DNA from 2 places in the Peribacillus sp. FW305-BF15 genome. Region 2 is predicted to be linked to the other one. Evidence: riboswitches for the same ligand, from Rfam matches in the RefSeq annotation. Region 2 holds a riboswitch; the other holds the start of a gene.

Region 1 (5,487 bases), on a different contig from region 2:
AAAAAGGGAGAACAGGAGGCTGAATGCATGAATCAACAAATAAAGAATAAACTTGCCCTTCTTCCCGATCAACCTGGTTGTTATTTAATGAAAGATCGTCAGGGAACGATTATATATGTAGGCAAAGCGAAAGTGTTGAAGAATCGTGTCCGCTCTTATTTTACGGGATCTCACGACGGTAAAACATTTCGACTCGTGAACGAGATTGAGGATTTCGAATACATTGTCACCTCTTCCAATATCGAGGCTCTTATTTTAGAGTTGAACTTAATCAAAAAACATGACCCAAAATATAATGTCATGCTAAAGGATGATAAGACGTATCCTTTCATCAAGCTGACTGCGGAACGCCACCCGCGTCTAATCATTACGCGAAAAGTCAAAAAAGACAAAGGGAAATATTTCGGTCCTTATCCGAATGCATTTGCAGCTAACGAAACGAAAAAATTGCTCGACCGCATCTATCCCCTAAGAAAATGCAATACGTTACCGGATCGCGTTTGTCTCTACTATCACCTTGGTCAGTGCCTGGCCCCATGTGTATATGATGTAGAGGAACAGGAATATAAAAAAATGGTCGATGATATCAACCGGTTCTTGAACGGCGGGCATACTGAAATAAAAAAAGAACTGACTGAAAAAATGCTGGAGGCATCGGAAGAACTCGATTTCGAGAGGGCCAAGGAGTTCCGTGACAAGATTGCCCACATCGATATTACGATGGAGAAGCAGAAAATGATGACGACCGATTTCATCGACAGGGATGTATTTGGCTTTGCCTATGATAAAGGCTGGATGTGCGTTCAGGTATTTTTTGTCCGGCAGGGTAAATTGATAGAAAGGGATGTTTCGCTTTTTCCGGTCTACGATGAACCCGAACAGGAACTTCTTACATTCCTCGGTCAGTTTTACGAGATTACGAACCATTTTAAACCAAAGGAAATCTTGCTGCCTGAATCTGTGGATGCCGAAATGGCCGAAGGGCTGCTTGGTGTCAAAACGATTCACCCGAAACGGGGAGCGAAAAAAGACATGCTTAAATTGGCGAATAAAAATGCCTCCATCGCCCTTCAGGAAAAATTCTCTTTGATTGAGAGGGATGAAGAAAGAACGATCAATGCGGTGGAAAACCTCGGGAAACAACTGGGTATCTACACCCCGCATCGAATTGAAGCTTTCGATAACTCCAATATCCAGGGAAGTGACCCCGTTTCCGCTTTAGTCGTGTTCATTGATGGGAAGCCGGAAAAAAGAGAGTACCGAAAATATAAGATCAAGACGGTCCAGGGACCTGATGATTATGAATCGATGCGTGAAGTGGTCAGAAGAAGGTATTCACGAGTATTGAAAGAAGGGCTGCCGCTTCCGGACTTGATCATCATTGATGGCGGAAAGGGACATGTCGAAGCGGTACGGGATATTCTGGAAAATGAATTAGGCTTGGATATTCCACTTTCAGGCCTCATTAAGGATGAAAAGCATAGGACCTCGCAATTGATGATCGGAAATCCGCTTGAACTTGTACCTCTTGATTCAAGGAGCCAGGAATTTTACCTATTGCAAAGAATTCAGGATGAAGTGCATCGGTTCGCGATTACGTTTCATCGCCAGCTACGCGGGAAAAATGCGGTTCACTCCCAGCTTGATGATATTCCAGGAGTCGGGGAAAAGCGAAGGAAGCAATTATTAAGGCATTTTGGATCATTGAAGAAAATCAAAGAGGCGACGGCCGAGGAAATCATGGAAGCTGGCATGCCAAAAGGGGTAGCCGAGGGAATCGTTAGAAAATTACAAGAATAATCTTGCTACCGATAAATCTCTATGCTATGATTAAAAGGAATTTTTAACTAGACAACTTAAAAGTGCTGATAGAGGTGCGGAATTCAAGAGTAAAAACCTGGAGAAGTATGAGCTTCCATGAAAGGTTTTGAAAGGGGACGCCGCCGAAGGAAGACAAGACTCATACCTTGTCCTCCTGGTCCGACATTTAATAAATGGCGGATTGTCAGGGTTTATACCCTGGAGAGCTATCTCACTGTGATTACAGTATTAAGATATGTGACCACAGCAATGAGATATTTCTCATTGCTTTTTTTATTGCCTAAAAAGTAGAGAGGGTGCATGAGGATGGCATTAATCGTTCAAAAATTCGGCGGAACATCCGTCGGTAGCGTAGAAAAAATCAAAAATGTTGCCAATCGGGTAATCGAGGAAGCGGAGAAAGGAAATGAGGTTGTCGTCGTTGTTTCAGCTATGGGGAAAACAACGGACCAATTGGTTTCCATGGCGCGTGATATTTCCGGATCCCCAAGCAAGAGGGAAATGGATATGCTATTGACGACTGGGGAACAGGTAACGATTTCCCTGTTAACGATGGCATTGATTGAAGAAGGACATGAAGCCATTTCGTATACCGGCTGGCAGGCTGGCATGCAAACGGAATCCGTTCATGGGAATGCCCGGATTTTAAACATCGATGCCACGAGGATCCAAGCCCAGCTTCAGGAGAAGAAAATAGTGGTCGTAGCCGGTTTCCAGGGTAACGATGCAAATGGGGAAATCACTACCTTAGGGCGAGGCGGTTCCGATACCACGGCAGTTGCCATCGCAGCAGCGCTTAATGCGGATAGATGCGATATTTATACAGATGTAACGGGTGTTTTCACAACGGACCCACGCTACATAAAAGGCGCGCGAAAACTCCAATCCATTTCTTACGATGAAATGCTGGAACTTGCCAACCTGGGGGCGGGCGTCCTTCACCCAAGGGCTGTCGAATATGCAAAAAATTATCAAATTCCGCTTGAAGTCCGTTCAAGCATGGAGAGAGAATCAGGTACGATCATAGAGGAGGAAGCAACTATGGAAGAAAACTTAATTGTACGCGGCATTGCTTTTGAAGACAGTATTACGAGGGTCACAATATATGGTTTGCCCCAATCACTTGGTGCATTATCCACGATCTTCACGACGCTTGCGAAAAACCGGATCAATGTGGACATCATCATTCAAAGCATGACTGCCGAGGATACGACGAATCTATCTTTTTCCACAAAAAGTGAAGATACGGAAGCGGCCTTGATCGTTCTGGAAAATAATAAAGAACAATTGGGATTCGACCGGGTCGAAACGGAGAGCGGATTGGCCAAAGTGTCCATCGTCGGTTCTGGTATGGTATCCAATCCGGGAGTGGCTGCCGAAATGTTTGAAGTGATGGCCAATACAGGCATCCAGGTGAAAATGGTCAGCACATCGGAAATTAAAGTTTCGACCGTCGTCAATGAAAAGGAAATGGTGAAGGCGGTTGAATCCCTTCATGAAGCATTTAAACTTGGTCAGCATGCAAATGTGCTAGCTTAAGTGTCAGGAGTCCAATAAAAAACAGACTTCCGGTAAAAAGGGTAAGTCTGTTTTCAGGGCTCATTAGATTGGATCTCTGGGATCCCATTGGATGGTGAATATCACTTTTTTTGCGCGGCGTTTGATTTCTTCCGTTGATTCGCTGAGGAATTTTTTTTGCAGTGAAAACTGCTCGGCAAGGAAACCGGCTTCAAGCTGGAAGTGACAATCAGGGTGTAAATCCAGGCGGCGGCTGATTATTTCACCCGTGAGGGATAATTCCATCTGGTGTTTCGTATACTTCAAGATTTCCAGATTGCCCCATCCAGCGCTTTGGAAAAATTCAATCACTTCCTGATCGCCCTTCAATGGGAATTTTCTTGCTAATTGTTTACCTGCCCAATAGAGGATTTGATTAGAGTCTTTTCCGAGAATATCGTTCAATAGAACTTCTCTGATTAATTCGTACCCGAAAGCTGGAACTTTGAATTCTTCAGTTTGAATTTCTTCCGTTTGAATCTCTTCTTCTATCGCAGCAGCAATATTTTTTTTCATAGTTTATCGCCTCTTTCTGTAAATCTATTATAAACGTATTTCTTTTGCAAATTATACTGTTTTTTATTTATTTAAATAGCAATTGGAAAAAAATGATAAATTATACCGAGATATTAATAGTTAAATTAGAAATTTATTCAAAATATCATCTTGACAAACAAAAAATACCCAAGATAATCCAATAAAATCTATTCTGAAAAAGAGATTTCTTGTATCCGTTTTCTTGACGCACATAGAAGTCAGGAGTAAAATGGACATGTCACATAATTGTAAAGGAAGTATAGAGGAGTTTTTTGACTCTATACTGTATTTTCACGCGGAGATAAAAGGTAGCCACCAGTTTATCTTTGCATGATTTTTCACAAATTAAGGGGGGGCACTTAGTGGCAAAAAATCGTGAGTTTGGGAATCGCAGGCTTCATTCACTTCTAGGAGTAATTCCAATTGGTCTATTCCTAATTTTTCATTTATCTGTAAACTTTATGGCAACAAAAGGAGAAGAGACTTTTAATGGGGCAGTTCATTTAATTGAGTTTACGCCCGTGAAGATTTTGGTAGAATGGGTCGTCATCTATCTACCGCTCATTTTCCATGCTGTGTACGGAATCTATATTGCCTTTACAGCAAAAAACAATTTAGGCAGATTTAGTTTCTTCCGTAACTGGATGTTCATGCTACAACGCCTAACTGGAATCATAACGTTGATTTTCCTTGTTTGGCATATATGGGCAACTAGAATCCAAGCAGCTATGGGTGCTGAAGTTAACTTTGACATGATGGCAGAGATTTTCTCTAGTCCATTCATGATTGTGTTCTATATTGTTGGTATTATCTCGGCAATCTTCCACTTTGCTAATGGATTATGGTCATTTGCTGTGAGCTGGGGTCTTACAGTTTCACCAAGATCGCAAAGAATCATGACTTACTTTACATTGATCGTTTTCGTTCTTCTTTCTTATATCGGAATCAGCGCAATTTTCGCATTCGTATAAGAAGATAGAGTTCATTTATAAGAATTAGGAAAAACATAGCTTGGCTAATGGAAATAAGGGAGTGACAGAATTGGGTAAAGGTAAAATAGTTATCGTTGGTGGAGGTCTAGCTGGATTAATGGCTACGATCAAAGCAGCAGAGCTGGGACAACAGGTTGATTTATTTTCTTTAGTGCCTGTTAAACGCTCTCACTCAGTTTGTGCCCAAGGCGGAATCAACGGGGCAGTAAATACAAAAGGTGAAGGGGATTCTCCATATATCCACTTCGACGATACAGTTTATGGCGGAGATTTCTTGGCTAACCAACCGCCGGTTAAAGCGATGTGTGAAGCAGCACCATCAATCATTCATATGTTTGACCGTATGGGTGTTATGTTCAACCGTACTCCGGAAGGTCTTCTTGATTTCCGTCGTTTCGGTGGCACTCAACATAGCCGTACAGCATTCGCTGGTGCAACAACTGGACAGCAATTACTTTACGCATTGGACGAGCAGGTTCGCCGTTATGAAGTAGAAGGCCTTGTAACGAAATATGAAGGCTGGGAATTCCTTGGAGCTGTTATCGATGATGAGCAAACAGCACGCGGTATCGTAGCACAA
Region 2 (5,487 bases):
CTTGGCAATCAATTCTTTCTTAACTGCCTCCGCCGCAACGATCCAAAGCTTTACATCAAACCATACGTGGGGATCATGCTCCTTTGCACCCACTTTGCGAAGTTGGTTCTCCTTGAAGTCTTCCGTTACGGCAATCGTCGGTTTATCCTTGCTCATCATTTCAAATATATCCGTCATTTTCCCCTCAAGATGCAATCCGTTATAAAAAATCATATCAGCCGAATCCAATGTCTTCACATCACCCTGCGTCGCTTTATATAGATGGGGGTCGACTCCCGGTCCCATTAAACTTGTGACCTCGACATGTTTACCGCCGATATTCTCAACCAAATCCCCAATCATTCCCGTTGTTGTAACGACATCCAGCTTGCCATTGCCATTATCGCTTTCGGCCGTATCATTGCCGCACCCCGTTAAAACCAGCAATGCAGCAATCACGCCTCCAATAGATTTAAGAAAACCCATCCATATTCCCTCCCTTTTTCATCTCTCTAAAATAGTTTGCCATGTGCAAAATTAAGTGTAAATTTTTTTCATTGTCGCAAACGCTAAAAAGTTTCCTCTACACAACTTATTTTATACTATACACAAATATACAAAAAAAGTGCAACTTTTTTTAAACATTTCAAAAAGGCGAATGACTTTTACAGACAGCAAAAACTGTCAGGAACCTCCACTAGGCAGCTTCCTGACAGTCAGTCATTCCGTATGATGAAATTATATTTATATTGTGGAGTTTTACTGGTGAACATAACTAGGGGAGCTATTTCTGAACAACGTGAAATTCACGTGTAAACGCGGTTTCCACGCGTAAAGCCGCGAACTTCTTGACGGGCATTGCCACTCATTTCTCCTGTTTCAAGGAAATGGCCAAGTACGCAAATCCCAATTCGATTCCGCAAAGCAAAAACAGGGTGATTAAAGTTTGGAACATCATGTTTTCCTCCTCCTCTAAGACTTAGACCAATCTTAAAGGATGAAACCAATACCATAACAAGACCCTATTTGCAGAAATCTTCAGCAGTCCCCACTGTTCCCTTGCCCTGAAATGGGTTTCATACTGTACAATATAAAAAAAGAAAAACGGTGATACCATGACAAATATTAAAGAAATAGCTCAATGTGCTGGTGTATCTGTCTCAACAGTGTCTCGTGTATTGAATGATCATCCTTATGTAAGCCCCGATAAAAGAAAGAGCGTCCTAGAAGCGATCAATCGCTTGAATTATACGAGAAACATCAACGCCATCCATCTTTCAAAAGGGAAAACCAACCTTATCGGCGTCATCATCCCCTTCAACAATCACCCATATTACGGGGCAATCGTTAACGGAATCACAAAACAGGCAAATGCAATTGGCTGTCATATCGTCATCTTTCAAACAAATTATGACAGGGAGAAAGAGATCCAGGCTTTTAATATGCTGCAAATGAAGCAGCTCGATGGCATTATCGTTTGTTCAAGGATTTCGGAAATGAAAATCCTCTTGGATTATCAAAAATACGGACCGATTATTTTATGTGAAGATACCGCCCAGGCTGAATTCTCATCCATCAGCATTGATCATTATGCAGCTTTCTCCTGTGCCCTTGAGTACGTGATTGCTAAAGGATATAAGAAAATCGGATACAGCCTCGGCCGTAAAAAGAGCAGGAACAGTTCCCATCGTACAAAGGCCTTTAACGATATCATGAGTAAACATCAACTGATAAACAATAAAGAATGGCTGTTTGAAGGCAGTTATCACATTAAGGACGGTGAACAATTGTTTCAGGAATGGAATTCGATGATGGATAAACCTGAAGCCATCATCATCACGAATGATGACACGGCGGCAGGCTTCATTCTTACCGCTAAGAAATTGGGTATAAGGGTACCGGAAGATGTGGCCATTCTCGGCTTCAATAATGATAGCCTTGGCGAAATGCTCGACATCACGACCATTTCCTTACCGCTGGAATGGATCGGGAAAATGGCAGTGGATCTCTTTGAGAATCCTGAAGAGGTCAAACATGTAAAACTGGACTATGCCCTAATAAAAAGGAAAACCGTTTAGTTATCAGGATGTGCTATTTTTTAGTGCATCGTCACTTGATTCTTCCTTACTGCCATCATTCATTAACTAGGAAAAAATAACCACATGAAATAATCATTGCGATATCCCAGAAGTTATTTTATAATTTTGATATAGTAAAGTTTACTCAATTACTAGCAATCTATTCGCGATTGCATGAATTTCATGAGTACAGTCGTACGACGTCACCTACAAGCTGACGCCAACGATTTTAGAAAATTGAATACTTCCTCATTTACCGATGAGTTAGAGGCTGCAGCTTATAAAAGTAAAACGGACGAGATTCTGGAAAATTAAAGACTCCGTTTGAAAGGATAAGTTGCCGAAGTTAGGGTATATTCCATGTATATTCTCGCTGGCGGTGTTACCGAACAGGAACACCACTGTCACGTTTTTTCAAAAAAGCGTGGGGAGCTATCTTCGGAAGGATAAACGGGTTTATTATAAACAGCCGTCGATCTTTTTCGACTGCTGTTTTTTTATTTTTCGTTCCCTTCCAATAAAAAGGAGTGTAACATCAATTGTCAAATTCACAATCACCATCAAGCCCTACTGAACTGAAAAGGAGCCTGAAAGCGCGTCATTTAATGATGATTTCATTAGGTGGAACAATTGGAACAGGTTTATTTTTAGCAAGTGGCGGTGCCATTCATTCAGCCGGTCCCGGCGGTGCCTTGGTGGCATACGCGGTCATCGGCATCATGGTTTATTACTTAATGACAAGTCTTGCAGAAATGGCGGCGTTCATGCCAGTGGCCGGTTCGTTCCGTGTCTATGCATCCAAATTCGTCGATCCGTCCTTCGGTTTTGCGATTGGTTGGAACTACTGGTATAACTGGGCAATCACCATTGCCGCCGAATTGGCAGCCGTTGTCTTAATTATGAAGTTCTGGTTCCCGGATAGCCCTTCATTTATCTGGAGTGCCATTGCGTTAATCATTATGTTTCTTATCAATTACATGTCCGTTAAAGGTTTCGGTGAAACAGAATTCTGGTTTGCCATGATCAAGGTCGTGACAGTCGTCATTTTCTTGATTACGGGTGTTCTGATCATTCTTGGAATCATGGGTGGGAAAGACCCAATCGGTTTTTCCAATTTCACAATGGGCGAAGGTCCCTTTAACGGAGGGTTCTTCACGATTCTAGGTGTATTCATGGCTGCCGGCTTTTCATTCCAAGGTACGGAATTGCTTGGAGTGACTGCTGGTGAAAGTGAGGATCCAGAAAAAAATATCCCAAAAGCGATCAGATCCGTTTTCTGGCGTATCATCTTATTCTATATCTTAGCCATTTTTGTAATTGGCATGATCATTCCGTTTACGGATTCACGTTTACTGAGTGAAGATGTTGCCGTAAGTCCATTCACGCTTGTATTTGAACGGGCCGGCCTTGCATTTGCTGCATCGATCATGAACGCGATCATTTTATCATCCGTACTCTCTGCCGGTAACTCTGGCATGTACGCTTCAACCCGTATGTTATGGGACTTGGCACGTGATGGGAAAGCACCGAAATTCCTAGGTAAGTTAGATAAAAGAGGAGTGCCCGTGAATGCACTTATCGTGACTTCCTTAGTTGGCTGTGTTGCATTCTTAGCTTCATTTTTCGGGGACGGCGTCGTTTATATCTGGTTATTGAATGCTTCAGGCATGGCGGGATTCGTCACCTGGGTAGGGATTGCGATTGCCCATTATCGCTTCCGCAAAGCTTATGCAGCTCAAGGCCTTGATATGAATGCTTTACCATTCCGGGCAAAAGGCTTCCCATTCGGACCTATATTCGCGCTTGTCCTTTGTATTATCATTATCATCGGACAAGGCTATCAGGCTTTCAGCAGCGATGGAATCGACTGGAATTCAATGTTCGTTTCCTACATTGGCTTGATTCTATTTTTCGTCCTATGGTTCGGCTATAAAATTAAGCATAAAACGAAAATCATTCCGCTTGAGGAATGTGATCTTAAAACAAAATAATACGCAAAGGACCTGTTCTTCCCTAACCGGAGAAGGACAGGTCCTTTTTTCATTTCAAATGATAAACACGGCATTCATATGGTTGCAGGGGTTTGCTGGAGATTCCTTCTTCCTCCTGACCATAATTGCCGATCAGCTTTGTGGCAGAATATGCATGCAGCTCTTCAGGCAAAGTATATGCGGCCTGCTCTTCTTTAAAGTTGCATAGCACCAATAACTTCTCTTCCTCAAACGATCTCATGTACGCAAATATTCGTTCATCATCCGGCAACAGCAGTTCAAAACGGCCATAAACGACGATATCATGTTCCTTGCGCAGTTGGATAAGCTTTTTATAAAAATGAAAAATGGAATTCGGATCATTATAAGCCTTTTCTGCATTAATCTCGGGAAAATTGGGATTAACCTTAATCCAAGGGGTCCCGTTCGTGAATCCTGCGTTCCGGGAGTCATTCCACTGAATCGGTGTCCTCGCATTATCCCGGCTGCGGGCGTGGATGGCGGACATCATCCGCTCTTTTGACCAGCCATGTGAATGGACGAGTTCGTCATATGAATTCAATGTTTCGATATCCCTGTATTCATCGATGCTTTCAAATGCAACATTGGTCATGCCCAGCTCTTCCCCTTGATATATATAAGGTGTACCTTGCAGCATATGAAGACAAGCGGCAAGCATCTTTGCGCTTTCAATACGATACTTTCCATCATTACCAAACCTCGAGACAACCCGGGGCTGATCATGGTTGTTCCAGTATAAACTGTTCCAGCCATCCCTCTCCAAACCAGTCTGCCACTTGGAGAGGATTCGCTTTAAATCGGTTAGCTTCCATTTATCGTTACTCCATTTCCCTTCTGGTCCCCTCCCCAAATCCATATGTTCGAATTGAAAGACCATATGTAGCTCACCACGATCTTTACCAGTGAACAATTGCGCTTCCTCCGGTGTGACGCCTGGCATCTCCCCAACCGTAATCACGTCATGTCCAGAAAGTGCCCGTTGATTGATTTCCTGCAGAAACTCATGTATGCGCGGGCCATTCAGGAAAAAGGGGCTTCCATCACCATACTGCTTTTCATGATGAACGGCTCCATCTGAGTAGCTTTGATCTTTTGAAAGGAAATTGATGACATCCATCCGGAAGCCATCGACACCCTTATCCAGCCACCAAGTCATGATGCTGTAGACTTCTTCACGGAGCTTAGGATTCTCCCAGTTTAAATCCGGTTGTTTCCTGCTGAATAAATGTAAATAATATTCATCGGTTCTTTCATCATATTCCCATGCTGAACCTTTAAAAATCGACTCCCAATTATTTGGCTCTTTTCCATTCCTGCCAGGTTTCCAAATATAATAATCACGTTTCGGATTATCTTTTGAGGATCGGGATTCCTCGAACCATGGATGTTCATCTGAAGAATGATTGACAACGAGGTCC

Evidence for each region. Region 2 has a riboswitch for lysine ahead of AC3WLU_RS07140 (amino acid permease). Riboswitches for the same ligand answer to the same signal wherever they lie in the genome.
Region 1: linked by a shared signal. The riboswitch ahead of AC3WLU_RS15635 (aspartate kinase) and the one ahead of AC3WLU_RS07140 (amino acid permease) in region 2 are both predicted to bind lysine.

What each region holds. Positions count from the first base shown of each region.
Region 1 is NZ_JBYSYV010000013.1:108,387-113,873, forward strand. It holds gene uvrC (excinuclease ABC subunit UvrC) at 28-1,800, shown strand; lysine riboswitch at 1,862-2,038, shown strand; gene AC3WLU_RS15635 (aspartate kinase) at 2,128-3,360, shown strand; gene AC3WLU_RS15640 (YslB family protein) at 3,424-3,894, opposite strand; gene AC3WLU_RS15645 (succinate dehydrogenase cytochrome b558 subunit) at 4,278-4,886, shown strand; gene sdhA (succinate dehydrogenase flavoprotein subunit) at 4,957-5,487, shown strand, end outside.
Region 2 is NZ_JBYSYV010000005.1:169,451-174,937, forward strand. It holds gene AC3WLU_RS07130 (metal ABC transporter solute-binding protein, Zn/Mn family) at 1-465, opposite strand, end outside; gene AC3WLU_RS07135 (LacI family DNA-binding transcriptional regulator) at 1,095-2,057, shown strand; lysine riboswitch at 2,315-2,500, shown strand; gene AC3WLU_RS07140 (amino acid permease) at 2,597-4,048, shown strand; gene AC3WLU_RS07145 (glycoside hydrolase family 13 protein) at 4,098-5,487, opposite strand, start outside.